Regions from separate parts of the uncultured Parolsenella sp. genome, predicted to be linked through region 2. Evidence: riboswitches for the same ligand, from Rfam matches in the RefSeq annotation. Region 2 holds a riboswitch; the other holds the start of a gene.
The links. Region 2 has a riboswitch for thiamine pyrophosphate ahead of Q3866_RS06040 (YkoF family thiamine/hydroxymethylpyrimidine-binding protein). Riboswitches for the same ligand answer to the same signal wherever they lie in the genome.
Positions count from the first base shown of each region.

Region 1: it holds a riboswitch for thiamine pyrophosphate, as region 2 does, so the genes downstream of both, Q3866_RS03595 (MTH1187 family thiamine-binding protein) here and Q3866_RS06040 (YkoF family thiamine/hydroxymethylpyrimidine-binding protein) in region 2, are expected to answer to the same signal.

Region 1 is NZ_CATVTL010000003.1:152,665-167,116, forward strand. Features, by position in the region: gene Q3866_RS03560 (DMT family transporter) at 165-1,190, opposite strand; gene Q3866_RS03565 (HAD family phosphatase) at 1,194-1,862, opposite strand; tRNA gene Q3866_RS03570 (tRNA-Thr) at 2,255-2,330, opposite strand; gene Q3866_RS03575 (Gfo/Idh/MocA family protein) at 2,515-3,636, shown strand; gene Q3866_RS03580 (ABC transporter ATP-binding protein) at 3,745-4,575, opposite strand; gene Q3866_RS03585 (ABC transporter substrate-binding protein) at 4,578-5,627, opposite strand; gene Q3866_RS03590 (ABC transporter permease) at 5,627-6,397, opposite strand; gene Q3866_RS03595 (MTH1187 family thiamine-binding protein) at 6,402-6,710, opposite strand; TPP riboswitch at 6,784-6,865, opposite strand; gene Q3866_RS03600 (glucose 1-dehydrogenase) at 7,150-7,950, shown strand; gene Q3866_RS03605 (acyl-CoA dehydratase activase) at 8,060-8,818, opposite strand; gene Q3866_RS03610 (double-cubane-cluster-containing anaerobic reductase) at 8,828-9,985, opposite strand; gene Q3866_RS03615 (hypothetical protein) at 10,336-10,527, opposite strand; gene Q3866_RS03620 (Gfo/Idh/MocA family protein) at 10,746-11,780, opposite strand; gene Q3866_RS03625 (MFS transporter) at 11,944-13,203, opposite strand; gene Q3866_RS03630 (SDR family NAD(P)-dependent oxidoreductase) at 13,326-14,207, opposite strand; gene Q3866_RS03635 (LysR family transcriptional regulator) at 14,412-14,452, shown strand, end outside.
Region 2 is NZ_CATVTL010000009.1:6,988-21,439, reverse strand. Features, by position in the region: gene Q3866_RS06060 (radical SAM protein) at 1-84, opposite strand, end outside; gene Q3866_RS06055 (energy-coupling factor transporter transmembrane protein EcfT) at 180-902, opposite strand; gene Q3866_RS06050 (ABC transporter ATP-binding protein) at 899-2,509, opposite strand; gene Q3866_RS06045 (ECF transporter S component) at 2,502-3,104, opposite strand; gene Q3866_RS06040 (YkoF family thiamine/hydroxymethylpyrimidine-binding protein) at 3,251-3,901, opposite strand; TPP riboswitch at 4,022-4,118, opposite strand; gene Q3866_RS06035 (6-phosphofructokinase) at 4,645-5,724, shown strand; gene Q3866_RS06030 (hypothetical protein) at 5,925-6,053, shown strand; gene Q3866_RS06025 (M18 family aminopeptidase) at 6,261-7,616, opposite strand; gene Q3866_RS06020 (D-2-hydroxyacid dehydrogenase) at 7,758-8,729, shown strand; gene Q3866_RS06015 (1-deoxy-D-xylulose-5-phosphate synthase) at 8,975-10,765, shown strand; gene Q3866_RS06010 (hypothetical protein) at 10,769-12,370, shown strand; gene Q3866_RS06005 (SDR family NAD(P)-dependent oxidoreductase) at 12,983-13,732, shown strand; gene Q3866_RS06000 (PTS glucose transporter subunit IIA) at 14,091-14,452, opposite strand, start outside.

The sequences.
Region 1 (14,452 bases), on a different contig from region 2:
GGGGAAGGCGCCCAACCTCCCCCGGCGTTTCTCTTCTCATCCCAGCGTTTCTCTTCTCATTTTCCTAGGAAAATGACGTTAACCATATTTAGCGGACAGCCTTAAGCGCATATTCCTAGGAATCTGTGGTTAAGGGAGAGGTGGCCACGCCTCGCCACGCAGCGCTACCCGCGGCTGCGGCCGGGCAGCATGAGGACGAGCTTCTCGCCCACCTCGGACAGGACGATGCCAAGGAAGATGAGCGCGAAGCCCGCGAGCAGGCGCGGCGTGAGCGTCTCGTAGCCAAAGGCCACCGAGAAGGCCACGCCGCTGGGGCTCTCGAGGCTCGAGAGCAGCGAGCCCGCCGCCGGGTCAACCTTGGTAAGCGCGTAGTTGAGCAGCGCCAGGCACCCAAACGAGCACACCACAGCAAGAAACACGAGCGCCACGACGTTGCCCGCCGTGAACGAGGCGGCCGAGGGCGCCGTCTCGACCAGCAGGTGACCCGCCGCCATCATCACGGCGACGGTCGCAAACTGCCAGAACGTGAGCGCCCAGACGTCGCGGTCGCGTCCCTCGCGCGCCACGACCACCATCTCGAGCGCATAGAAGACCGAGCCCACGAGCGTGAGGCCGTCGCCAACGTTCAGCGGCAGGCCCTGGTCGAGCACCACGAACCCCGCGCCCACAAGCGTTACGACCGCGGCGATCACGCTCATGCGGCGCGGCCTGCCCTGCCCCAGGGCCCACGCGCACAGCGGCACGAGCGCGCAGTACACACCAGTGAGAAACGCATTCTTGCCTGGCGTGGTGTAGACGATGCCGTACGTCTGGAACACGTAGGCAAGCCCGTAGAACACGCCAAGGAGCACGCCCGTGCGCACGACCGGCGCGCAGAGGTTGCCGCAGATGCGCCGCCAGAAACAGGCGAGCATGAGCAGGGCCGACAGGCCAAAGCGCACGAGCAGAAGCCAGAACACCGGGAACTGCGCCGTGACGTCCTTCATCACGAAGAACGAGAAGCCCCAGGCAAGGGCGCAGGCAACAATGAGGAGCTTGTTGAACCAGGGGGCGTCGACGAGGCGGCCCGCACGGGCGCCCTTCTCGGCCACGACCTTCTCGGCCACGTGAGCGGTGGCAGCACCCGGCGCGCCCTTCTCGGCCGCACTCTTCTCGAACATGAAGTTGTTGGCGGAATCGTTTGAGCTCACGGGCTACACCAGGTCAAAGTCGGCATAGCTGAGCAGCACCTCGTTAGCGGCGCTTACGTCCTGCTTGACGTAGGCCGAGCCGGTGAAGCCCAGCACGTAGCAGCCCGCGGTGAGGCCCGAGCGAATGCCCGCTGGCGAGTCCTCGACCACCACGGTGCGGGCGGGGTCCACGTGCAGGTACTCCATGGCCGTGGCATAGGGCATGGGGTCGGGCTTGTGGCGCTCGACCATGTCGCCGGTGATGATGCAGTCGAAGCACGAGGCCAGGCCAAAGCGGTCGAGGCCCACGAGGATGTGGCTCGAGACCGTGGTGGAGACGAGGCCGCAGCGCACGCCGGCGGCTCGCAGGCGCGCGAGCACATCGTGAATGCCGGGCAGGGCGGCCGCCTCGGGGTTGTTGTAGCTCACCCTGTCGATGAGGCCGCGCTCGATGCACTCGGTCTTCTTGGCGGCGAACTCGTCGGCCGTGACGTCGGCGCCGTACTTGGCGCCGATGGCCGGGATTGTGGTCTTGCCGTCCTGGCCGCACATCGTAAGGCAGTCCTCAAAAGTGGCGGGGATGCCCAGCTCGCCAAAGATCACCACGTTGCGGCGGGCGGCGATGGGCTCGGAGTCGATGAGCACGCCATCGCAGTCGAACAGGACGCAGTCGATTCTCTCAGGACGAGGCATAGTCACTCCCGTGGTCGCATGGTCAACGATGACCTATTCTAGCAGGATGTTTAGGGGGGACCACTGGGCATGGCGGGTGTGCCGCGAGCACGCAGGGCTGCCTCGCGTGCTCAACGCGACTATCGAGCAGGATTGCGTGCCCAACGCGACAATCGAGCGGCATTGCGTGCCCAACGCGACTAAACCGACCCTCCAGAGCCGCCATCTAGTCGCGTTGGGCACGCGAACGGACAAACAAGGCGCAATAGGCACGCAAGAGAATGCTTAGGACGAGAAGAAACGACAGGCGAGGACATGGACGCGGAGTGAAATTTCACCCCTCTGGGCAAAAACAGACGATCGCGACACAAAAAACAGGCCAGAGGATATGTCCCCTGACCTGCGAATTTCGATGGAGCCAGCTACCAGACTTGAACTGGTGACCCCCGCTTTACGAGAGCGGTGCTCTACCAACTGAGCTAAGCTGGCAACTCCATGACCGCCGCACACGTGGCGTGCCGCAGCGAAGACAGACTATACCGTATACACCCGCACTCGCGCAAGCCATTTACGAGAAATAATTTAGCAGCCACCACTCGCAAATACGCCGACGCCCACGGCTCCCCCAGGCCATAGAATCGCACTCGGAAGGATAACGACCAGGGGAGCCATCATGAGCGACACAATCAAACTTGCGACCATCGGCACGTCGATGATTAGCGACGACCTCATCAACGCCGTAGGCCAGGTCGAGGGCATCGAGTACGTGGGCACGCTCTCGCGCAACGCCGTGAGCGCGCGCGAGTTCACCGAGAGGCACGGCGGCTCGCGCCCCTTCACCTCGCTCGAGCAGCTCGCCAACTGCAAGGACGTCGACGCCGTCTACATCGCCACGCCCAACGCCCTGCACTACAAGCAGGCCCTCGCCTGCGTGCGCGGAGACAAGCACGTCCTGGTCGAGAAGCCCTTCTGCTCAAACCGCTACGAGGCCCAGTCGCTCTACGCCGCAGCCGAGCTCCACCACGTCCTGGCACTCGAGGCCATGCGCCCCGTCCACGACCCGGCCTGGGCCACGATCTGGGCGGCCCTGCCCAAGCTGGGCCAGCTGCGCCGCGCCACTTTCCGCTTTGGCAAGTACTCGAGCCGCTACGACGACGTCAAGGCCGGCCGCCACACCAACATCTTCGACGCCAAGATGGCCTCGGGCGCCCTCATGGACCTCGGCGTCTACTGCATCGAGCCCATGGTGGCCCTCTTTGGCGCGCCCGACCGCATCGTCGCCGCCCCCACGCTCATCTCGGACGCCCGCACCGAGTCGACAGGTGGCGTCATCGACGGCGCGGGCTCGGTCCTGTGCAGCTACGGCAGGCACTCCGGCACGCCCGGCCTCGTCGTCGAGATCGCCTACTCAAAGATCTCGACCGACCTGCTCCCCTGCCAGATCGAGGGCGACCTCGGCACCCTCACGCTCGACGCGATGAGCGTGCCCCAGTCCGCCGAGGTCATGGTGCGCGGCCAGGCCATCCGCGGTGCCGCGACCACCACGACCAACAGCGTCGGCAACGTCACCGAGAGGCTCACCATCGAGCCATGCGCCAACAACATGGTCCACGAGGTGCGCGACTTCGTGAGCCTCGTAAACGGCGAGCGCATCGACACCCTGTGGGGCGCGAGCATGGCCCCCACCGGCGCCGCCTCGAGCTTCACCGACGTCACGCTCGACGCCCTGGCCATCTGCGACGAGATTCGCCACCAGGGGCTCATCCACTTCCCCGCAGACTTCCACATCGAGTAGGGCAAAAGGCCGATAAGGTCACAACAGACAAAGCGAGAGGGACCCGCCAGACCAGGCAGGCCCCTCTCGTCATTTACGTACGCGTTGCCGAGAAGCACGCCCCACGCGCTATCCCAGAAGCTCCAGCACCCGGCGCTTCGTCGCGAGCGACTCGGGCGTGAGCATCCACTCGCCACGTCCCTCGCGCTCGCAGGCGACATCGACCTCGCCCACGATCTTGCTCGGGCGCCCCTCCTTGGGGGCGCCGCTCATCACCAGGATGCGGTCGGCCATCTCCACGGCCTCGTCGACGTCGTGGGTCACGAGCATGCACGAGATGCCCAGGTCGCTCACCATCGAGAGGAACCACGCGCGCATGTCGCGGCGCGTAAGCGCGTCGAGCGCGCTGAACGGCTCGTCCATGAGCACCACGTCGTTGTCCATGAGGTAGGTGCGCAGGAGCGCCGTACGCTGGCGCATGCCGCCCGAGAGCTCGGCCGGGTAGCTGTCCTGCGTACCCTCGAGGCCAAAGCGCCCAAAGAGCGGCTCGGCCTTGGCGCGCGCCTCGCGCCTGGGCGTGCCCGCAACCAATAGAGGCAGGCACACGTTGTCGATGATCGTGCGCTGGGGCAGCAGCAGGTCCTTCTGCAGCATGTACGAGATGCGCCCCGGCTTGCCCGTGACGTCCTCGCCATGCAGCAGCACGCTGCCCGAGACGGGCTCGGTGAGGCCCGCCATGCCGTGGAACAGCGTCGACTTGCCACAGCCCGAACGCCCCACGAGACACACCATCTCGCCCGGCGCGAGCTCGAGCGACACGTCGGCCACCGTGGGCGAGGTGCCGTCGGTCCAGGCAAGGGTCAGGTCGCGCACGACGAGCGCGGGCTCGCGTCCGTCCGCAGCGCCGGCCGCGCCGTCCGCGCCAGCCGTGGCGACCTTCTGCGTGTCTCGAAGATCCATCTCTACTGCTCCAGGTAGTCCATGCTAAAGCCGCCGTTGACGTCGAGCGCAACGGGGGTGAGCTGGTTGTCGTTCATCCAGGTGTAGAACGCGGCCCAGCGCTGCGGGTCGATGATGCCCCAGCTCGAGGCGTCGGCCGTGTACTGGTCGGCGAGGTACTCGGCGCTGGCCTTCGCGAGCTCGGCGTCGGTCTCGGGGGCGGCGTCGCACAGGATCTGGGCGGCGTCGTCGGGGTTGGTCACGCAGTACTCGTAGCCCTTCTTCGTGGCGCGCAGGAAGGCGCGGGCCACCTCGGGCTGCTGGGCGAGGAAGTCGTTGTTCGCGACGACGACTGGCGTGTAGTAGTCAAACGTTGAGTCGATGCTGCGGAACGAGAAGTAGTCGCAGGGGTAGTCCTGGACCTTGGCGTTCTGCAGGCCCCAGCCCTCGTAGCCCCACACGCAGTCGAACTGGTTGGCCTTGAGGCCGCTCACCTCGTCGCCGCTCGGCACGAGCTCGACCTTGGAGAAGTCGCCGCCGTCGGTCTCGACGACGCTCTTGATGATGGCCTTCTCGACGTCCTGGTCCCAGGTGCCGTAGCGCTTGCCCTCCATGCCCTTGGGGCGCGTGATGCCGTCGCCGGCGCGGCTCATGATGCCCGAGGTGTTGTGCTGGATGGTGGCGGCGATGGCCGTCACGGGCAGCTGGTCATCGGAGCCAAGGTAGTTGGCCATGACGTCCTGGTAGCTCATGCCAACCTGGGCCTTGCCGGTGCCCACCAGGGCGTCGGCGCCGTCCTCGGGCGGCTGGACGACCTCGACCTCGAGGCCCTCGTCGGCGTAGTAGCCCTTGGCGATGGCCACATAGACGCCCGAGTGGTTGGTGTTGGGCGTGTAGTCGAGCACGAAGGTGAGCTTGGTGAGGTCACCCGACGTCGCGGCGGCGTCGGTGGAGGCGGCGTCGGTCGCGGGGGCGGCGGCACCCGAGGCGCCACATCCGGCAAGGCCGGCGGCGCAGACGGCGGCAGCGCCGGCAACGAAGCCGCGGCGCGAGACGAGCTTGTTCATAGTCATTACTGGTCTTTCCTCTCTACCCTCTCCCACGGCATGCACGCACGGCGCAGGGCCGAAACGAGGCCCATGAGCGCGAGCGACAGTGCCGAGATGATAAGGATCACGGCGAACATCTTGTCGTACGAGTAGGACTTGCGCACGCGCGTCATGTAGACGCCCAGGCCCACGAAGCCGCCGAGCCACTCGGAGACCACGGCACCCACCACCGCGTAGGTGGCGCTGATGCGCAGACCCGCGAAGAACTGCCCCATGGCGGCGGGCAGCTTGGCATAGCGAAATATCTGCGCGCGACTGGCACCCATCGAGCGCATGAGATCGATGGCGTCGGGGTCGACGCTCCTGAAGCCGCTCGCGAGCGAAACGGTCACGGGAAAGAACGTCCCCAGCACCACGAGCAGCACCTTAGGCATGAGCCCGTAGCCAAACCACAGCACGAGCAGCGGCGCGATGGCCACGGTGGGGATCGTCTGCGAGACAGTCACGATGGGATCGAGTGCCCGGTAGACCACCTCGAAGCGGTCCATCAGCACCGCCACCGCGAAGCCCACGGCAACGCCCAGGGCAAGGCCGATGACGGCCTCGGCGATGGTGGTGACCGAGTGGCTCAGCAGCAGGGGCAGGTCTGCCACGAGGGCCTCGACCACCTGCACCGGGCTGGGCAGCAGGTAGCTGGGAACGAGGCCCACCGAGCAGACGAGCTGCCAGAGGGCGACAAGCGCCACGAGCGTGATGGTGGGGGCAACCCAGCGGGCGGGCGCGCGACGAGCCATGGCCCTACTGCTCCTGCTCGTGGTACTTGCCAACCTTCTTCTCGGTCGAGAGCACGGCCCCGCCCGGCTTATAGTTGATCTTGGCGTAGGTCATGACCTGGCCGCACCCCGCCTCGACGGCGGTGAGCTGGCACTGGCGCAGGACCTCCATGCAGGTGTCGTAATCACCCTCGATGGCCGTCTCGAACGGGCCCACGTAGGGGTTGACGTCGTACTCCTGGATCTTGGCGATCACGGCATCGACGACGCGGATCGTGTCCTCGTCGGTGGCCGAGTCCATCGGCAGCACCTGGATGGCTACGCTACATTCCATGCAAACCTCGCTTTCCGCGAGGACCAAAAAGGCCCTCGCCATTGGCGGGAGCCTCATACGCGCACGTTTGGGGTCCCTACGCTGGCATTACCCAGATCAGGTCAAGGGTCGGACCGGGATGGGCCCCTCTCAGCCGGCGTGCCGCCAGCTCCCCTTTAGATCGCGGCCCAGTCTAGCACGTTTACATAAGAAGAGACAGGCCCCACACCGTGGTACCGTGGAGGCTCCACGCGACAAGTTGGGACAGTAGCCATCAGGCGGGGCGGCGACCCCGTAGGTCAATGTCTCAGTTTGGGACGAAATAGCCCGGAGCTTTATCGTCCCAGCGGCCTACGCACAACCGCTTAGCCCTCATAGGCGCCCGCCCACCCAACCCAGGATGGGCGGGCGTTCCTATTTCTTGATACTTAACATATTAATGTCGCGGACAGGGGCGTCCGTGACCCCACAGAAGGGATTCGTCATGCGCTTTGAGGGTAAGAGTGTCGTCGTCACCGGTGCCAGCGCCGGCATGGGCCGCCAGATCGCCTACGACTTCGCCAAGGAGGGCGCCACGGTCGTGGCCGTTGCCCGCCGCGCCGAGCGCCTCGAGCAGCTCGCCGCCGAGGTCGCCGAGGCCGGCCTTCCCGGCAGGGTCCTGCCCTATGTGGGCGACGTCTCGAGCCGCGAGGCCAACGAGGGCATGGTCGACTTCGCCGTCTCCCAGACCGGCAAGCTCGACATCCTCGTCAACAACGCCGGCATCATGGACGGCTTCGAGCCCATCGCCGACATCGCCGACGAGCGCTGGGACCAGGTCTTCGCCGTCAACGTCAAGGGCCCGATGTACGCCATGCGCAAGGCCGTCCAGGTCATGCTCGAGCAGGAGACGAAGGGCAGCATCGTGAACGTCGCCTCCATCGGCGGCACCAACGGCGCTCGCGCCGGCGTGGCCTACACGGCCTCCAAGCACGCCCTCGTTGGCATGACCGAGAACACCGGCTACATGTACGCCAACTCCGGCATCCGCTGCAACGCCGTCTGCCCGGGCGGCGTCGAGACCGAGATCGCCGACTCGATGATGGCAGGCTCCGGCATCAACCAGTTTGGCATGGGTCGCGCCATGGCCGGCCTCGACTCCGACATCCGTCAGGCCAAGCCCGAGGAGCTCGCCTCGGTCGTGCTGTTCATCGCCTCCGACGAGGCCTCGTTCATGACCGGCGCCTGCGTCAAGGTCGACGGAGGTGTCTCCGTGAACTAGCTGGGACAATACCTGCCTGAGCAACTGTCCCACTCAAAATGGCCGGGGTGGCCGCTTGCACAAGAGCGGCCACCCCGGCCTTCTTACGTCTCAAGCTGCCGAGAAGAACCTACAGCTCGCAGGCCTTGAGCGCGGCGCCGATTGCCCCGGCGTAGCGGGCCTCGGGGCAGGTCGTGACCTCGCTGCCCAGAAGCGCTCCCAGACGCTCCACCACGTAGTCGTTCTCGCAGAGTCCCCCCGTGAGGAAGTAGGGGGCGTGCGACCCCTGGCCCGCGAGCGACGCCACGCGCGAGACCACGCTCTCGATGATGCCGTGGGCGATGTTCTCGCGCGGCTCGCCGCGACCCACGAGGCTGATGACCTCCGACTCGGCAAACACCGTGCACATGCTCGAGATCTTGACGTCCTCGCCCGCGCGCGCCAGGCTCGCGAGCTCCACCTGGTCGATGCCTAGGCGGTCTGCCATGACCTCGAGGAAACGCCCCGTGCCGGCCGCACACTTGTCGTTCATCGCAAACTTAGTGACGCGCCCGTTCGCAAGCTGGATCACCTTGGTGTCCTGGCCGCCCACGTCGATGACGGTGCCGTCGGTCCCAAAGAGGTGCGCCGCGCCCAGGCCGTGGCAGGTGATCTCGGTCACGACCTTGGTGGCGTAGGGCACCGCGATGCGCCCGTAGCCGGTGGCCACCACGCGCACGTCCTCGGCCGCCACGTCGACGCCCTTCTCGGCCAGCGCATCCCTCACGCGCCCGGCCGCGTCGACCGACGAGAAGCCCGTGGGCATGAGCAGCGTCTGCGCAAGCTCGCCCGTCTCCATCACGGCAACCTTGGTAGCCGTCGAGCCAATGTCTACGCCAATGCCCCGCATGCGCGCCTCCTACAGCGTCTCGATGAACGCGGCGATGCGCGTGTCGATCTGGCCTTGGTCTCCCGTGCTGTAGTCGGTCTCGATCTTCATGTACGGGATGCCCGCGCCCTCGACGGCGCTCTGCATCTTGGCGCTCTCGACGTTGAAGGTGTGGCAGGCCGTCAGCACGCTCTCGATCACGCCGTCGACGTGGTACTTCTCGCACATGGCAAGGGTGTTGTCCATGCGCCCGTCGTTGGGCGTCATGACCGAGCAGTTGATGTCGAGGTAGCGGTCGGCGATGGCGCCCAGGATGTCGTCGGCCTCAGCGTCGACCATCATGCGGCAGGTGCGCTCGCCCGAGCAGTCGTCCATGCAGACCACGGTGCCGCCGTTGTTCTCGATGGTGCGGCCGATCTTGTTGATGACGCCGCCCACCGGGCAGCCCGTGATGAGGATGCGCTTGGCGCCCGCACTGACGGGGCGCTCACCGGCCTCGTAGGCAATCTGGCGGTCTGCGGCCTTCTGCTCCACCTGGGCGGTGAAGTTCTCGAGGTCAAAGCTGAAGGTGCCGGCAAACATCGTGCTCATGAGCTCGACGCCGCCCATCACGGACGGCTGCTGGGCCTGCAGCTCAAACATCTTGAGCTGGGCGGCGCGCAGGCGGTTGCGGCGGCGGGCCGCCTCGCGCAGGTCGTCGTCGGTGATCGTGATGCCGTAGAGCTCCTCGAGGCGCTCCTTGAGCAGGCGGCACTCCTCGCGCCAGCCCTCGCGCTCGTAGGCGCGCTCGCGGCTCTGCGGCAGGTGCAGCACGTGCACGGGCTTGAGCTCGCCGAGCAGCTCAAACATCTTCTTCTTGCCGTCGCAGGTGGTCTCGCCAATGATCATGTCGGAGAAGTACGTGAACGGGCATTTCTGCGAGTAGGCAAAGCCATACGTCGACTTAATGAGCGGGCAGAGGTTGGCCGGAAGGACGCGCTCGGCCTCGGGGATGACCTCGTCGGACGTACCGCAGAGGGCCACGCTCGAGGCGCCCGCCGCGTCGATGATTTCGAGTGGGGTATAGCTGCACAGGTAGCCCACGATGCGGTTGCCCGCCTGCTTGAAGTCCTTGACGCGAATGAAGCTCGCCTTGCGCTGCTCGTTGAACTCCTCGAACGTACGCGGCAGTTCCTGAACCTGGGTCATATGCGTTCCTCTCCCTAGCGTGAGAGCCAAGCTTGCCTCCCCGCGGCGCTTACCCAATGTATGCAAGCCTAACAATGAGTGAGCCGTTATAGCCGCACGCCTACAACATATTCGCCAGACGGCACAGTGGGACAATAGTCCCCGGAGACCTATTGTCCCAGTTTTGCTGCATTATTTTATGTCCGAGAATAGCGCGAGAAGGGCGCAGAACCTCATGACAGGTTCCTCTTCCCCTCCACCGTTATCCGCGAATTACACAACGCCCGCGACAAAGGGGTCAGAACCCTTTGTCACCCCGCTCCCAGGTAGGAATTGGCCTCGCGGCGCGTGTCTTGGCACGACAGCCGGGCTTACAGACGCTCCCCCGTGTCCTCGGGGTCCTTCGGGGAGTCCTTCTTGTACGGGCCGTCTTTCAGAGCCTGCCTGACCCCCGAGCGCACGGCACTCCTCACGACAAAGTAGAGAGGAATGAGAAGCAGCAGCCACGGCGTCATCGTAAGGAGGAGCGACTGCGAAACAACGATCAGCTCATCTGGAATCATGACGTCCCCCATATACTTGAGACTGGCTTATGCACAGTATACGGCACGCCGCCCAACCAAATGGGAATTATCCGTTAAATTACTCGCCGTAGCCACAGCCGCGGTTGAGACATCTGGCAGCGCCCCAGCCATCGACGCACACAAAAGAGGGGCGGGAGGAAACGTTCCTCCCGCCCCAGGCGGCATGCTATGGGTCGCAAGCTCGCAACGTCAAAGCCCTACAGCTCGACGAGCTCGCCCGTCTCGGCGGCGCGCTTCACGGCGTTGAGAGCGCGCAGCGTCTTGACGTTGTCGGCCGGCGTCACGACGGGGGCCTCCTGGCCGCGGACGACGCGCACGAAGTGCTTGAGCTGCATCTTGTGCGGCAGGGCCGGATCAACGGCGGGCTGCTCCATCTGCAGCGGCTTGTGCCAGCTGGAGTCGCCGTCATAGCTCATGACCTGCAGACGCGGCAGCGACAGGGCACCCTTGGTACCGCCGATGAAGTAGGCGTCGGCGTCGAACGGGCGGTACTGCGGGTCCTCTCGAGCGGTGGCCTCCCAGTTCCAGGGGCTGGCCGTGGCATCGGAGATGGTCATCGAGGCGAGCGAGCCGTCGGCGAAGCGCACGTTCACAACGGCGGAGTCCTCGGTCTCGAAGCCACGGGCGGCGCTCGACTGCATGCCCTGGATGGCAACGGGCTCGCCCAGCAGGTAGCGGAGCAGGTCGACGTCGTGGACGAGGTTCACCAGGATGGGGCCGGCGCCCTTCTTGCGGCGCCACTCGACGTCGAAGTACTCGTCGTTCTTGTAGATCATGTAGTGGAACGAGGAGACGGTGAGCTTGCCCAGCGCGCCGCTCTCGATGATCTGCTTGGCCTTGTTGACGAACGGGTTGTGGCGACGGTGCTGGCCCACGAGCACGGGTACGCCGGCGGCCTCGGCCTCGGCGGCGAAGGCCTCGGCGTCCTCGAGGTTGTCGGAGATGGGCTTCTCAACCAGCGGGACGATGTTGCGCTTGATGGCTTCGCGGGCAACGGAGAGATGCAGGCCGTTGGGCGTGGCGATGATGACGGCCTCAGGGCTCACCTCGTCCATCATCTGTGCGGGGTCGGTGAAGAAGGGTACGCCGGCGGCGTCGGCAGCGGCGCGGGCGCCCTCGAAGGCATCGGCGATGGCGACGAGCTCGGCCTCGGGCTCCTCGGTCACGAAGCGGATGTGATTGCGGCCCATGGCACCGGCGCCGATGACGGCAATGCGAACGGGATTGGACATGGATGCCTCCTTAAGCATCGTACGGTGCCGCGAGTTCATGCGCCCGCGGCACCGGTTACCTGCGGGGGTCGGCCGAGGGGCTATCGGCCGACCGGGGAGAGAGTGCGTGCATACCCGAGCGGGAGGTGCGAGCACGGGCACGCGGAATGGAACGGGGCAAGCCCTAGGCCTGGGCCTTCTTCTTGCTGTCGGAGACCATCATGTAGACGGTGAGGGCAACGGCCACGGCGGCGATGACGATGGCGCCGTAGAAGGACTGCTGGTAGGCGGCGTTGCCGGCCTCGGCGTGGTACAGCACGGCGGTGATGGGCTGGCTGATCCAGGTGGATGCGGCGTAGCCCAGGAACATGATGCCGTAGTTGACGCCCAGGTTGGAGGTGCCGAAGGCGCCACCGGTCAGCGGCGGATAGATGACGAGCAGGGCGCCAAAGCTAAAGCCAAGCAGGGCGAGCGCCACGAAGAATATGGCCTGCGTGAAGCTCATCGACATGATGACGAGGGCCACGATGGTCACGACGAGGCTCACGAGCAGGGACTTGTAGGCGCCGATCTTGTCGATGATCTGGCCAAAGGAGAGACGGCCAACGAGGTTCGCGCAGGTGTTCACCGTGACGACGAGGCCACCCAGGGCCACCGCGGCGGCGGAGTTGGGGTCGTCGAAGAGCTGCACGGCGCTGATCGAGGCAACCTTGCCAACGAGCAGGGTGCCGGCGGTGGCAGCGAAGGCGAAGGTCACGATGAGGACCCAGAAGCGCGGGGTCTTGACCATCTCGCCGGGGGTGAGGTCACCAAAGGTGCCGGCGTGGGCGCCGGCGGCGGGGGCAACGTAGCCCTCGGGCAGCCAACCGGCCTTCGGGGCCTTGAGGAACAGGGCCGAGACGAGAATCGTCACGAAGAAGATGACGCCCAGGGCCTTGAGGGCGCCAAAGATGCCCAGGCTGGGAATCAGCAGCGAGGCGAGCACCGGCGACAGCACGGCGGGGCCAGCCGTCGAGGCGGCCAGGGTGATGCCGGAGGCGAGGCCCTTCTTGTCGATAAACCACTTCTGGCCCGTGGTGAGGGCGGGGTTGTAGCCCAAGCCGTTGCCGATGGCAGCGACGACGGAGAACCACAGGTAGAACTGCCACGGGGCGGTCACGGTGCCAGACATAAACCAGCCCACGCCATAGCAGACGGCGGCGGCAATGACGACGTTGCGCGGGCCGATCTTGTCGGAGATGCGGCCGGCGAAGATGCCGGTGACGGCCATAATCGTCTGGAAGACGGGGAAGGCCCAGGTGAGGGCACCCGACCAGTCGGGGTAGACGGCGAGCAGGTTCTTGCTCACGACGGAGTACAGGGCGATGGAGCTGATGAAGAACATGGTGACGCAGGCGGCGGTGAGGACGACGCCACGACCCTTGTTGGAGTTCTCGGAAGCCATTCGAGCCTTTCTGATCTGGTTAGCGAAGATGGGACAAATTAGCCCGGAGCAATTTCGTCCCACGTTTCCTGCGGTTTGGGACGATAAAGCTCCGGGCTATATCGTCCCAAGGGGCAAAGAACCTACTGGTCGGACGGGGTCTTGACGCCGGCCTCGTCGGTCCACAGGTCAACGCCGCGGCCCTTGAGGTAGTTCTCGGCGAAGGCGCGGCGGCCGCCGGGCTTGGCGGTGAGGTCGCCCATCATGTTGGAGAAGCCGCCGTCGACCTTGATGGCGTCGCCCGTGGTGAAGTCGGAGCGGGTGGAGGCCAGGAACATGACGGCGTTGGCGATGTCGGACACCTCACCGATGCGGCGCGTGGCGATGAGTCGGCTGCGGCTCTTCTCGACCTCGGGGTCGGCGTAGAAGCTTGCGCTCATCGGCGTCTTCACGAAGCACGGCTCGACGCAGTTGGAGCGCACGCCGTAGGGGCCCCACTCGACGGCGAGCATCTTGGAGAGCATGTTGACGCCGGCCTTGGTGGAGCTGTAGACGCCGGAGAAGGTCTCGGGCGAGTGGCTGGCGACCGTGGAGATGTGCACGAGGCGGCCACGGCCGGCCTTGATCATCTCGCGGCCAAAACGCTGCGAGGTGATGAAGTAGCCGGTGAGGTTGACGTTGATGACGTCGTTCCAGTCGGACAGCGGCAGGTCCTCCATCGGCGCGAAGCGCAGGATGCCGGCGGTGTTGACGAGCACGTCGACGCGGCCAAAGGCGGCGATCGTGGCGTCAACGGCAGCCTGGACCTCGTCCTCGCTGCAGGCGTTCATGCGGAAGCCCTCGGCGTGGACGCCAAACTCCTCGGACAGCGCCGTGGCGGCCTCCTTGACCTTCTCCTCGTCGAGGTCGAGCAGCACGATGTTCGCGCCGTTGCGGGCGAACTCGCGGCAGATCTCGACGCCCATGCCACCGAGCGCTCCGGTGACGGCGCAGACCTCGCCCTCGAGGTTAAGCCAGTTGTTCATACGTTTCCTCCTCTTTCGCACCCGCGCGTACGCCAGCCCCCTGGCCCGCCCGCGGGCGGGGACATGCGTCCCGCCCATACAAAAGACGAGATAAACGCTACCGAGACAAACCTCGCGCGTGAATTACTCAATTGTTAGAATTGTGATAACCACAGGTTTATACCATTCGTGAGCTGCGCTTTTATCGCACTATGGGAGGCATTCGTGTACGACAGAAGACTCGACGCCATCGTCGCCGCCGCAAG
Region 2 (14,452 bases):
CGAAATCTTGAGCAGCACAAGCGGGCTCATATCGGGGTACTCCGCGCACAGCCTGCGCCACTCGGCAGCCTTCGACTCCACCATGACTCCGTCTCTCCAATCATCTATCAGCGGGGACAGAGGGACGGGTCTTTTGTCCCCGCCAAACGGGGACATTAGAGCCGTCCCTCTGTCACGGATTACGGAACGAGCACGAGCGCGGCGACGATCCCTGCGTTGAGTCCCACGGCAAACACGAGGTCGCGGGCGCGCAGGGGCACCTCGAAGGCGCAGCGGCGCGGCGCCCCGTCCTCGAACCCGCGCGACTCCATCGCCATTGCAAGGCTCTCGGAGCGCTCGAGGGCGTGGGCCAGCATGGGCACCACGCGACGGGGCGAGAAGGGCCCCACGCGCACGCCGCGCGCCCTGAGCGCAAGGCCCACCTCGCCGTACTCGTCGCGCACCACGGGGAAGAAGTGGTAGGCGGCAAGCACGCCGTAGGCAAACTTGGGCGGCAGGCGGAACTGCTGCATCAGGCTCATGACCAGCTCGAACGCGTCGCTCGTGAAGGCAAACGCCATGCCTAGGCCTCCGTAGGCCAGCACGCGACTCGCAAGCTGCGCGGCCGTGGTCCAGTCGCTCGCAAACAGCGTGCGCTGGCCAAACATGTCTGCCTCGACGCCCGCCGAGGCATTGCCGCTCGCGCCGTACATGAGGCCGGTAACGAACATAGCGAGCGCCGTGATGGCAAACGGCAGCATCGCGAGCGCAAGGCCCCTGCGGTTGCACCCGCGCGAGCAAAGCGTGGCCACGATAGCCAGCGCCGCCACGGCCAGGTTCACGCGCGTGTTGAACGTCACGGACAGGAGCAGCGACGCCACGATGAGCGCCGCGAGCTTGACTCCGGGGTTGAGGCTCCTCATCGCTCACCCACCCCCTCCAGGCTCCGCTCGAAGCGCGTAAGCTCGTCGCGCGAGATTTCGCGGACGCGCCCATCCTCCACAAGCAGCACTTTATTGGCAATGGCTCGGGCAAGCGTGAGGTCGTGCGTGGCCATGACCACGGTGAGGCCCGCCGCCACGCGGCCCATGAGCATGTCGAGCATGAGGCGCGTCGAGCGCTCGTCCTGCGCATAGGTGGGCTCATCGAGCAGCAGCACGTCGGCCGCTCCGGCAAGCATCGAGAGCATGGCGAGGCGGCGCTGCTGCCCCTGCGAGATCTCGTAGGGCGAGCGCTCGGCGAGGCCGGAGAGGGCAAACTCGTCGAGAAGCGCCGGTACGCGGGCCTCGAGCTCTTCCTCGCTGGCGCCGGGGTTGGCCGCGCGCAGCGTCACGAGCACCTCCTCGGCAACCGTGAGGGCCAAAAACTGCAGGCGCGGGTTTTGGAAGACGAGGCCCACGCGACCCTCGACGACAAGGCTCCCGCGCGTCTCGCACGCACCGGCGATGGCGTGGAGCAGCGTCGACTTGCCGCTGCCGCATACGCCCACCAGAGCCACCACGCTTCCTCGGGCCACGTCGAGGCTCACGTCCTTAAGCACCGGGGCGTAGGCACGGCGGCGACCATAGCCGCAGCTCAGGCCATGCGCAAGCACGACGGCACCGCAGCTGGCAACGTCATCGCCGGCGTCATCGCCCGCGCCACCCCTCTCGCCCAGATCGACGGGCGCGTAGCCCGCGGCCCACTCGTTGCCCGAGAAGAGCCCGGCAGCGGCAAGATCGGCCGCATGGGCGGGCCACTCCCCCGCCGAAAACGAGGCATCGTCGAGGCTGCCCTCCCCGCACATGAGCACCACGCGCGTAGCAAACGGCAGCCACCACTCCGCGCGGTGGTCAACGACCACAAGCGTTACGCCCATCTCGGCATTAAGACGACGCAGCTCGGCAGAGACCGCGGCACACGACGCGGGGTCGAGGTTCGCGAACGGCTCGTCGAGCACGAGCGTGCGGGCCCCGCAGGCAAGCGCGGTACACAGGGCGAGCTTCTGCTTGAGGCCGCCGGAGAGTCGCCCGATCTTCTCGGCAGCGCGGTCCTCAAGGCCCACGAGGGTCAGCAGCTCATGGCAGCGGTCGCGCAGGCTGCCCTCGTAACCCACGTTCTCCAGGGCAAAGAGCACTTCGCGCTCGACCGTGTCCATGCAGAACTGGTTGTCGGGGTTCTGGAACAGGATCGAGACCTCGCGGCTGCGCTCGCGCGCGCCCATCTGGGCCACGTCGCGCCCGCCGGCGAGCACGAGGCCCTCCATCTCGCCCGCATAGGTGGGGTAGAGGCCCGCCAGGCACAGGGCCAGGGTCGACTTTCCGCAGCCAGACGCCCCCATCACGAGGACGACCTCCCCCCGGCCAACGGTCAGGGAGAGGTCGCTGAACACGGGGGCTGCGCCCTCGCCGTAGCGAAAGGCGAGGCCCCGCGCCTCGAGTGCGGGCGCCGGGACGGCAGCGGCAGCGGCGCCGTAGCCGTTCGCGGCGGCCTGGGCGCTTGCGACGCCCCGACCACCCGCGACGCAGTTGTCGACGCTTGCGCTAGGCACGGTTGCGGCCCAGGGCATAGCCCTTGAGCAGGCCGGTCTTGGCCAGGCCGTCGCCGATGGCCTTGGACAGGAAGCCGCAGAACACGACGGAGCTCACGAGGCGTACCACGAAGAACATGACGAGCACGGGAATCGAGAGCAGGCCGTAGCCCGAGCGGATGAAGCTCCACACGAAGCTGATGACGGTGCAGAAGACGGCGGCGAGCATCATGTCCTTGGTCTTGAAGCTCTTGTAGTGGCCAAGGGCAAAGGCAAGCTCGGCGCCGGCGCCCTGCACGAGGCCGGTCACGATGACCATGGGGCCGTACATGTTGCCAAGCAGCACCTCGATGAGCGCGGCGATGACCTCGGACACGAGGGCCACGCCCGGGCGCTGGATGATGTAGGCGGCAAGCGTCGAGACCATGAACCAGATGCCAAAGACGATCTCGTTGCCCATGGGGCCGATGCCCATCGGCGTGAACGCGGCGACCATCGCGGCGGCGGCGTACACCGCGATGAGGTAGACCACGCCAAAGACGATGCAGAGCATCGCCACGAAGATGATCTCCTGAAGCTTCCAGCCGCCCTTGGCGCTGTCCTTCTCGTTAGCCATTGCTATCCCCTCTCGCCCGGCTCGCGGGCATCGTGTTGGCCCGCACCCCGCGGGCCCGTAACGCTGGTCTTTTGCGCATCCACCGCGGTGCGCGGTGGATGCGCGCACGGTTGCACGGTCGCCATGGACGGCGGCACCGCGCGGTCCTACTCGGCGGACTCGTCCGTCGGGCTGTTGACGTTAATGGTGAAGTGCAGCACGTAGTGGTGGACGCTCTCGGTGTCCTCCATGAGCTGGCAGACGTCCTGCAGGTAGGCAAAGATGTCGCGGATCGATCCCTCGATGCGCGTGGCGTAATGGATCGTGGTGGGGTTGAGGCCGCGGTCTTCGGCCATGCGCCAGACGGCCGCGATGTCGTCGATGTAGTCGCCCACGCCCATGGGATAGAGGGCGAGCTTGCACAGGGCCGGCTGGGTGGCCGCCTCGACCAGCGCGTGGTTGGGGGCCTCGCCCTCGACGCTCAGGACCGAGTCGCCCGAGACATCGCCGGGGCAACCCTTGGAGACCTGGCCCTCGAGCGCCATGTGGACGTTCTCGGTCCAGGCGCTCGCGAACAGGCCCGCGACGGCGTCCATGACGTAGGGCAGCTTGCCGCGGTAGACGGTAGAGAGGGCATCGGACTCGCTCCAAACGGCCGAGGTGTCGACGCGGCCGAGGGCGCCCAGGATGATGTCGACGAAGTTGTCGCACATGGGGTAGAGCGAGAAGCGGCAGCCAGAGATGGGCAGGCTGGTGCCGCGGCCGGCCCAAGGAAGATCGGGGCGGTTGCAGCCCTCGCAGCAGGATTCGTCGGACATGGTTTCCTCTCCCTATGAGTTGCGTTTTCGCAGGTGGCAGGCGCGGGCTCGGTAGAGAGGACGAATCTGCAAGGTGGGACCGGTGGCCAACGGCATACGGCCGTGGCACGAGAAAAGCCGCCGTAAAGCGGAGAGCTTCCCTACGCTGGTCCTAACCAGGTCAGGTTCAAGGGGTTGGAAATCCTCTCAGCTCTTGCGAGCACCCCCAGCTGTGTTGCGCAAGCCTTTGTTCGCGCAACGGCATTGGATTATACGGCGAGCGGTTGCCACGTCAAGTGTCGTTGTTGGCGGCAGGGCATTGGGGAAGCCCCTGATTCGAAAACCCATCAAATAGGTAACCTACGAGGGACTCTTCGAGTAGAGCGACCCTCATGGCAATAAAACCCCAGTTGGCCAATGGGCCGGCAGACGACCTACTTGGCACGCGCGCCGGAGGTTACCTATTTGATGTGTTTTTTGGCAGACTGATGCCCCCTCGCAGGCCGGACCCGGCAAATTACCCCATCAGTTGTGTAGCCGAATCGGTGGTTGCCAAAGTAGAGAGCTTCCCAAACCGGCAAACCCCAGTTGGACAACGGACGACCGGGCCGACTACCCAACCCGCTGCCTCGCCCCTACCCAAACGTTTACGCAACGGGCACGCCCGCTTGTGCAACACTAATGCGCAAGGAAAACCGCAACCAACGCCGCGGCGCTCCCCGGCCGCGACCGCGCCCCTGCGCGCGCCCACAGGAGGGATGAACATGTTTAGAATCGGCCTGCTCACGAGCGGCGGCGACTGCCAGGCTCTCAACGCCACGATGCGCGGCATCGTCAAGACCATCCTCAAGAACTCAAAGGACAAGGTCGAGATCTTCGGCTTCGAGGACGGCTACCAGGGCCTCATCTACGGCCGCTACCGTCAGATGAAGTGGAAGGACTTCTCGGGCATCCTCACGCAGGGCGGCACCATCCTGGGCACCTCGCGCACCCCGTTCAAGCTGCTCGACGTCCCCGAGGCCGACGGCGTCGAGAAGGTCCCGGCGATGATCGCCACCTACCGCAAGCTCAAGCTCGACGTGCTGTTCGTGCTAGGCGGTAACGGCTCGACCAAGACGGCCAACCGCCTGCGCGATGAGGGCCTCAACGTCATCGCGCTGCCCAAGACCATCGACAACGACACCTGGGGCACCGACATGACGTTTGGCTTCCCCAGCGCCATCGACATCGCCACCAAGTGCATCGACGACATCCACACCACGGCCAACAGCCACCGTCGCGTCTTCGTCATCGAGATCATGGGCCACAAGGTGGGCTGGATCCCGCTGTATGCGGGCATCGCCGGCGGCGCGGACGTCATCCTCATCCCCGAGATTCCCTACAGCATGGACAACGTGGTCGCCGCGATCGAGCGGCGCGAGAAGGACGGCGGGCGCTTCGCGATCGTCGTGGTGGCCGAGGGCGCCATCTCGCGCGAGGAGGCGGCCATGAAGAAGAAGGACTACAAGAAGAAGGTGGCCGCGAGGGTGCAGCCTTCCGTTGCCTACGACATCGCCGAGGAGATTGCCCAGCGCACCGACCGCGAGATTCGCGTGGCGGTGCCGGGCCACACCCAGCGCGGTGGCGAGCCGAGCGCCCAGGACCGAATCTTTGCCACCCAGTGCGGCGTCGAGGCCGCGCGCGGCGCGCTCGCGGGCGAGTTTGGCTACATGATTGCCCAGCGTGACGGCCACATGGCGCGCGTTCCGCTCGAGCAGGTGGCCGGCAAGCTCAAGTACGTCGACCCCAACTGCGAGCTCATCCGGGAGGCCAAGCTCCTGGGCATCTCCTTCGGCGACGAGTAGGCCGAGAGGGAGGTCAGGCGGCGTCCCAATGGCCCAGCCGAGAGGGACGCCGGGCAACACCCGAACGACTTGGCCGAGAAAAACTGCAGGCACCAACCCATGCCCGCGATGGCACGCGCAAGCGCCGCCATCGCGGGCTTTTTTTGAGAGGCGCATCCCGTACAATTTAATAAAGGACAGCCGCCAGCGGGGAGGCGACCATGAGCGAGACGACCGTTCAGTTCATGTGGTTCATCGTCATCACGTTGGTGGCAACGCTGTTGCAGATCGCCCTGTTCCTGGGCGTCGCTGCCCTGGTCGTCCTCATCGTCAAGAAGCTGTGGAAGTAGCGGGCTGGCCGCGAGTCCGCGCGGCGTACCCGCCCGGCCCGTCAGCATCGCACCGGCCTACCCGGACCGCCGGCATCGTACCGGCTCGAACCGGCCCGCCGGCATCGCGCTCCACCTCACTCCCGCACCCATTCAACCAAAAAGGCGCCCCGCCGCCGAACGGCGTCGGCAGCGGGGCGCCCGCGCGTCAATCCAAATTAGCAGCCACTACGCCAGCGTGGCACCATCGGCACCGTCGATGCGGACGTCGGCGTCGTAGAACGCCTTCACCGCCGCGATCGCCAGGGCCACGTCGCGCGTGCCACCCGTCTCGTAGCTCGAGTGCATAGCCAGCTGCGGCAGGCCCACGTCAACGGCGTGCGTGCTGACCTGCGTGTTCGACAGGTTGCCCAGCGTGGAGCCGCCCGCCATGTCGCTGCGGTTGGCAAACACCTGCACGGGCACGCCGGCGTCTGCGCACACCGCCGCGAACACCGCGCGCGAGAAGGCGTCGGTGCAGTACTTCTGGTTCGCGGCCTCCTTCACCACGATGCCACCGTTCAGCACGCAGCGGTTGAGGGCGTCGGACTTGTCGGACTGGTTGGGGTGCACGGCGTGCGCGTTGTCGCAGCTCACGAGCATCGAGCCGGCAATGGCGCGGCGCAGGGCCTCCTCGTCCTTGCCCAGTGCCGCGTTGATGCGACCCAGGGTGTCGGCGAGCAGGGTCGACATCGCGCCCTGCTTGGTGTTGGAGCCAACCTCCTCGTTGTCAAAGCAGCAGTAGACGCTCACGTCGCGCTGGTTGTCGCTCGCGAGGAGCGCCTTGAGCGAGGTGAACGCGCAGGCCAGGTCATCGAGCTTGGGCGAGGACACAAACTCGCTCGCCACGCCCCACACGCACGGGCGCTGGCGGTTCACGAGGAACAGGTCGCGTGCGACGATCTGCTCGGGAGCCACGCCCAGGCTCTCGGCCACCAGGGCGTCAACGGTGCCCACCGTGCAGTCGCCGGCCGACATGATGGGGCACAGGTCGCTCGCGCGGTTGGGCGAGAACTTCTCGTTCATGGCGCGGTTCATGTGGATGGCGAGGCTCGGGATGAGCGCCACGTCGCGGTCGAGCGACACGAGGCGGCTCTCGATGCGCGCGCCGTCGCGCACGAGCACGCGGCCGGCCAGCGACAGCGGCTTGTCGAACCAGGTGTAGTCGATCATGCCGCCGTAGGCCTCGGTGTCGAGGCGCAGGTAGGAGCTGGGGCCGTCGAGCTCGCAAGCCGTCTTGAGCTTGAACGTGGGCGAGTCGGAGTGCGAGGCAGCAAGCTGGAAGTGGTACGAGCTGGCCTCGTCGTTGAGCTTCTCGCCCACCTTCCAGGCGATGACGCTCGAGTTGTTGCGGCAGGTGTAGTACGAGCCGCCGGGACGCACCTCCCAAGCCGCGGTCTCGGGCAGGTAGGTGAAGCCCGCCTCGTCGAGATAGGTGCGGATGGTCGCCGCCGTGTGGAACATGCTCGGGCTCTTCTGGATGAAGTCGATGAGCTCCTCGGCAAGCGCCACGTCGGCCGCGGAGGTCTTGCTAGTGTTGGCCATGGTTTTCCCTTCCTTGGGTTATTGCCTCGTCCAGTCTATAGCACCCGTGATGCCGCAGCCGAGAAGGATGCGGGCGAACGGGACGTCCCCCCCGCCCCGCGCCGTACAATGGCGGCGAAGAGTCGACGAGAGGAGACCCGCGTGACCGCATCGAACCCACTCAACGTCCTCGTGCTGCTGCCGCTTACGGACGAGCAGCGCGCCCGCCTCGAGACCGGCGCGCCCCACGCCCGCTACACCTACGTGACGCCCACAAGCCCGCTGGACGTGGGCGCACCCTCGGCCGAGCAGGTAGCCGAGGCCAACGTCATCGTGGGCAACGTCTCGCCCGCGCTGCTTGGCCACGCCGCCAACCTCAGGCTGCTGCAGCTCAACTCGGCCGGCTACGACAGCTACATCTCCGCAGGTACCGTGCCCGCCGCGGCCGCGCTTGCCTGTGCCGTTGGCGCCTATGGCCAGGCGGTCTCCGAGCACCTCTTTGCCATGACGCTCTCGCTCATGAAGCGTCTCCCCACCTACCAGGACTGCCAGCGCAAGCACAACTGGGCAGACCTGGGGCCAGTCACGACCTTTGACGGGGCGCGCGTGCTCGTGCTGGGCACGGGAGACATTGGCGGCCACTTCGCGCGCCTGTGCGCCGGCATGGGCGCCACCGTCGTGGGCGCCAACCGCCACGGTGGCGAGGCCCCGGCGGGCTTCAGCCGAGTCGTGACGATGGACGCGCTGGCCGCTGAGCTTGCGGAGGCAGACGTCGTAGCGTCGTTTCTCCCCAGCACGCCGGCCACCCGCGGTCTTGCGAACGAGAAGTTCTTCTCGGTATGCAAGCCGGGCGCCTACTTTGCTAACGGCGGGCGCGGCGACCTCGTGGTGGCAGACGCCCTCGTGGCCGCGCTCGAGAGCGAAAGGCTCGCCGGAGCCGCACTCGACGTCACGACGCCCGAGCCCCTGCCGGCCGACCACCCCTTCTGGAACACCAAGAACCTGCTGCTCACGCCCCATGTCTCGGGCGGCTTCCACATGGCCTGCGTGCTCGACAACATCGTGGGCATCGCGGCCGAGAACCTCGCCCACCTCGCGGCCGGCGAGCCCATCCGCAACTTCGTGCGGCACTAGGGCAAGACGGGCAGGGCGGCAAGGCGCGCTCACTCCCCAGCCACCCCTGCGCCCACGCGCCACGACCGCCGGCCGCCCCCCTCTTTACAGAAAAGGTGACAAAGGGCTCTGGCCCCTTTGTCACGCGCGCCGCTCACTCCCCAAATTCTGCGCCCGCACGAGCCCGCCACAACTTAAGCGGGTAAGTGTGCCAATCTATAAGGTCACGAACGCGCGCGGCGCCAGGCAGCAACTAAGGAGGGCACATGTATCTTGAGGGCATCGACTCTCCCGCCGACGTGCGGGCGCTGCCCCGCGAGGCCATGCCCGTCCTCTGCGCCGAGATTCGCCACGCCATCATCGACAGCTGCGCCAAGATCGGTGGCCACCTCGGCCCCAATCTCGGCATCGTCGAGCTCACGGTGGCGCTCCACCGCGTGTTCGACTCCCCCACTGACAAGCTCGTCTTCGACGTCTCGCACCAGACCTACGCCCACAAGATGCTCACCGGCCGCGCGTGGAACTACCTCGACCCCAAGCGCATGGGCACCCTCTCGGGCTTCGCGAGCCCAGTCGAGAGCGAGCACGACCACTTCTCGATGGGCCACACCTCCACCTCGGTGAGCCTCGCGGTGGGCCTCGCCCGCGCCCGCGACCTCGCCGGCCAGAGCCACGACGTCGTTGCCGTGATTGGCGACGGGTCGCTCTCGGGCGGCCTCGCCTTCGAGGGCCTCGACGACGCGGCGACGCTCGCCAGCGGCCTCGTCATCGTGGTGAACGACAACGAATGGTCGATCTGCCCCAACCATGGCGGCCTGTACGCGAGCCTCGCCCACCTGCGCGAGACGGGCGGCACCGCGACCGACAACCCCTTCCGCGCGCTGGGCCTCGACTACCGCTATGTCGAGAACGGCAACGACGAGGCTACCGTCGAGGCGGCATTGCGGCAGGTAAAGGGCTGCGCACACCCCATCGTGGTGCACGTGCACACCCGCAAGGGCCTGGGCTTTGCGCCCGCCGAGGCCAACGAGGAGAGCTGGCACCACGTGGGTCCCTTTAACCCCGAGACGGGCGCCAAGCTGGGCGGTGGGCGCGCAAGCGGCGGCATCGTCGAAGCGCCGCCCGCCACCTACGCCGACCTCACGGGCGAGTACCTGCTGGGCCGCATGCGCACCGACCGCGACCTCGTTGCCGTCTCGAGCGCCACGCCCTACATGATGGGCTTCACGGCAGACCGCCGCGAGGCCGCTGGCCAGCAGTTTGTTGACGTTGGCATTGCCGAGGAACACGCGGCCACGCTCTGCGCGGGCCTCGCCGTCGGCGGCGCGCACCCCGTCTGGGGCGTCTACGGCACGTTTCTGCAACGCGCCTACGACCAGCTGTGGCACGACATCTGCCTCAACGCCTCGCCCGCCACGATCCTTGTGTTTGGCTCGAGCGCCTTTGGCACGACCGATGCCACTCACCTGGGCTTTTATGACATCGCGATGCTGGGCGACATGCCAGGCCTCACCTACCTGGCGCCCACCTGCCGCGAGGAGTACCTCGCCATGCTCGACTGGGCCTGCGGCTACGAGGGCAGCCCGGTCGCCATTCGCGTGCCGGGCGCGGGCGTCGTGAGCCGCGCCGACGTTGCGCTGCCGACCAACGGCTTTGCCGCCGCCGAGCCCGAGATCGTGCGCGAGGGGTCAGGAGAGGTGGCGCTTCTCGCCCTCGGTGCCACGATGCCGCTGGGTCAGCAGGTGGTCGAGCGCCTTGCCGCCACGGGCATCGACGTCACCCTGGTGAACCCGCGCTACGCCTGCGGGATCGACCGCGACTGGGTGGTGCGCCTGGGACGCACCGCGCGCCTCGTCGCGACGCTCGAGGACGGCGTGCTCGACAGCGGGTTTGGCAGCCGCATCGCCTGCCTGCTGGGTGCAGACGGCACGCGCGTGCGCTGCTTTGGCCTGCCCCATGGCTTCCCCGACCGCTACGAACCAGCGGAGCTTCTCGCCGCATGCGGCATGACCTGCGATAACATCGTGAGGGAGATTACCGAGCTACTAGAGGGATAGCCCATGCGCGCCAGCGACCTTGAACACGTGCCGTTCTACTCCACCACCTTCGAGGTTGCCGCGGCCGATGGCGCCGACGCGCTCTGGGGCCTCATCCAGTGCGTCCGCGGCTGGATATGCCGCAAGTGGCCCGAGGTCCCGCGAGACATCGAGCGCTGGAGCAGGTTCAAGGTGGGCACGCGCGCCGAGCTCGACGTGTCAGGCGTGGCCTTTGAGTCGGCCCTCGTTCAGCGCGAGGACGGCAGCGTGAGCTGGGCGGGCACCATTCGCGAGACTTTTCGCGAGGGCGAGTGCGCCCCGCGTGAGTGGCGCACCTCGGTTGGCTTTGCGGCGCGCGAGGGCCTCGCGAGCGGCACCGTCTCCGTCGCCGTCTCGTACGCTGACTATTCCGGGTTTCTCGGCCCCATCCTGGACGAACCGCAGGCAAGCGTGCCGGGACTCGTGAGGGGCATCGTCGAGTGCGACTGGCTCGAGGCCACGACGTCGGGGCTGCCCGCGTCGCTGCACGCGATTGGCCTTGGGGCCGGCGACTTTGATGCGTTCTGGCGGTTTGCGAGCAAGCCGGGGCGTACGACGCCGGCCGTTCTCGTAAGCCCCAAGTTCGATGGGACCGTGGTGCGCCACGCGCTCGACGTTCGGGCGCTCGCCGCCATGCTGGGCACGAGCGCTCGCGTCTATTACTCCATTGACCAGGACTTTTGCGCCGAGATGGACGCGGGGCTTCCCAACCTCGACCTGCGCTGCGACGGAGGCACAGTACGCGTCTACGCTCCACTGCCGCGCTTTGAGCGCCCGGAGGACGCAAGGCGGCACCGCTTCTTCTCGTTTGCCCGCGCGCAGGAGCTGGGCGAGGAGCAGCTGCTGGCCATTCTCCACCGGGCGCTGGCCCAGCAGCCCGTGCGCACGGGTCAGCCCCTAGGCATTGCCGAGATTCGCAGCGAGCTGCGCGTGACGCGCGTGATACGCGAGGCCCGGCGCATCGAGACCCTGAGCAAGGCGGACGCCCAGCGTCAGATCGATGAGGCGCTCGACCTGTCACTGCAGCTCGAGGAGGAGAATCGACAGCTCACGGCACAGCTCAGCAGCTCGTGGACGCTGGGGACGAACGGCGGTACTGGGGCGGGCGAGACCGTTGAGCTACCCAGCTGGCCCAAGACCCCCGAGGCCGTGGGGCAGCTCATGGTGGATGCGTATCCCGAGAGGCTCGACTTTACCGAACGCGGCTGGAAGACGCTTCGCAAGGAATGCAAGGCGAGCACCGAGCTGGTCTGGAACGCCCTGCGCGACCTCGCGTGCGTGGCGCACGGGCTGTACGCGAGCGGCGCGCGCGACATCGAGGGCGAGTTCCGCGCGCGGTCGACCTTCGAGTTTGCGTCCAACGCCGGGATGATGACGCGCAAGGACCCCTGGCTCATGGCCCAGTATCGCGACGTCTACCAGGGTCGCGAGCTCAACTGCGAGGCGCACATCGGCAAGGGCAATGGCCACAGCAAGGACCGAGGCGACATCCGCGTCTACTTTGCATTCGACCGCATGAGCGGCAAGATCGTCGTCTCGAGCTGCGGCCCGCACCTCGACAACTACTCGACCCGCAAGATTCACTAGGCCGAGCAGGCATCAAGCCCCTAGGAGGTTCGTGGCGCCGAAACTGTCAATGAAAACGGTTACACGTGCGGTAGCGACTGATTAGCGGATAGTCCTGGCAAGCCCCGGCGCCAGCCAAAGGCCCGCCGCACCGCATTAGGGACGTCAACGACCGCATTTAGTACGAATCTCGGACCAAACGGCCCACTTCGCAAGCCCACATGCCGCACTGGCCGCACGTGTAACCGGTTACAGTGACAGCCTGAGCCAAGCGAACATGTTCGGCCGGGCCAAAATGTCAGTGAAACCGGTTTCCTGTGCAGCGCCCCCAAATTTAGCGGACAATCAAAACGCAAACGAACGCCCTCGGGAACAGTTCAGAAGGCCCCGGCAGTCCTACGCGCCCCCATTTAGTACGACTTTCGTACTAAATGGGAAGCCAGCCACCTCCTGGCGCCCCGCCCACTGCACCAGAAACCGGCTACAGTGACAAATCCAGACGCACGAATCCCTCGGAACGCATAAGGCGCTCGTTCAAGCCCGTAAACCCACCGTTCACACATCAACTGTTAACTCATATCGCCCCGCTGGGCATAACGAAACCGTTGTGTTCAATCAGCGAAAGGGGCAATCATGTTCGACATCAACGGCAAGACAGCGGTGATTACAGGCGGAACCTCCGGCATTGGCCTGGCCACCTCCGAGGCCTTCCTCAAGAAGGGTGCCAAGGTCGTCATCGCCGGCCGTAACGCCGAGCGTGGCGCCGCAGCAGAGGCTCAGCTCAAGGAAATCGCGCCCGACGTTATCTTCCGCCAGACCGACACCAGCGACGAGGACGACGTCAAGGCTCTCGTCGACTTCGCCGTCGAGACCTTTGGCTCCGTCGACATCATGTTCAACAACGCTGGCGTCGGCGGCATGGCGCCCGTCGACCAGATGAGCGGCGAGGAGTTCCGCAAGCTCATCGACATCAACCTCACCGGTGTCTTCTACGGCATCAAGTACGCGGCGTTGCAGATGGAGAAGCAGGGCAACGGCGGCGCCATCGTGAACACCTCCTCCATCGAGGGCTGCGTGGGCGACCCGCTGCTGCCGCACTACAACGCCTCGAAGGGCGGCGTGAACCTGCTCACGAAGTCTGCCGCACTGGCGCTTGCCAAGTACGGCATCCGCGTGAACACCGTGAACCCCGGCTACATCGAGACCGGCATGGTCAACGAGGGAACGATGGGCAAGGAGGGCATCGAGCACCTCAAGAGCCTGCACCCGCTGGGCCGCCTGGGTCAGGCCAGCGAGATTGCCCACGGCGTCGTCTTCCTGGTGGAAAACGAGTTCACCACGGGCCACAACCTCTACATCGACGGCGGCTACACCGCGCAGTAGGAGCCAAGCGCATCAAGTACGATGGGGCGTTGCGAGCTCAGCTCGCAACGCCCCACTCTATTCTCACCCACATCGAGTAAGACGCGCATGAGAGGCAGCTCGCCACGGCAGAAGTGTCAGTGTAAACGTTTTCCGGTGCAGCGCCCTTCAATTAGCGGATAGCACAGACGGCCCATTCTGCTTTCAGCGGGTGCAACTGAACCCATCGCACCCCCGTTTGGTACGAAATTCGCACCAAACGGGGGTGCACTTTGCTTCTTGCGCTGCATCTACTGCACCGGAAATCGTTTACATTGACAGATTTGAGCCAGCAAACCCAGCGAGCACTTTGCAGCGCTATCCAGAATGCGGCCGCACCTTATCCCAACATGCACTTCACAAACTCATCGCCCGCAAAGACCTCCTCGCCTGGCTCTACAAGCAAATCGACGCAGGTCATGTCCGCAGAGTTCGTCACGGCAAGCACCACGCAATCGGGATGGCCCGCCGCGGCCACGCGCTCGCGATCAAAGCGCACAAGGGGCTGACCGGCCTCGACATGGTCGCCCTGGGAAACAAGCAGTTCAAAGCCCTCGCCACGCATCTCAACGGTGTCGATGCCCACATGGACGAGGAGCTCGACGCCGTCATCGGCGGCGATGCCAAAGGCATGAGGCATGGCCGCGCTCACCGTGCCGGCGGCCGGCGCATACGCAACATCCTCGTCGGGCCAAACGGCAC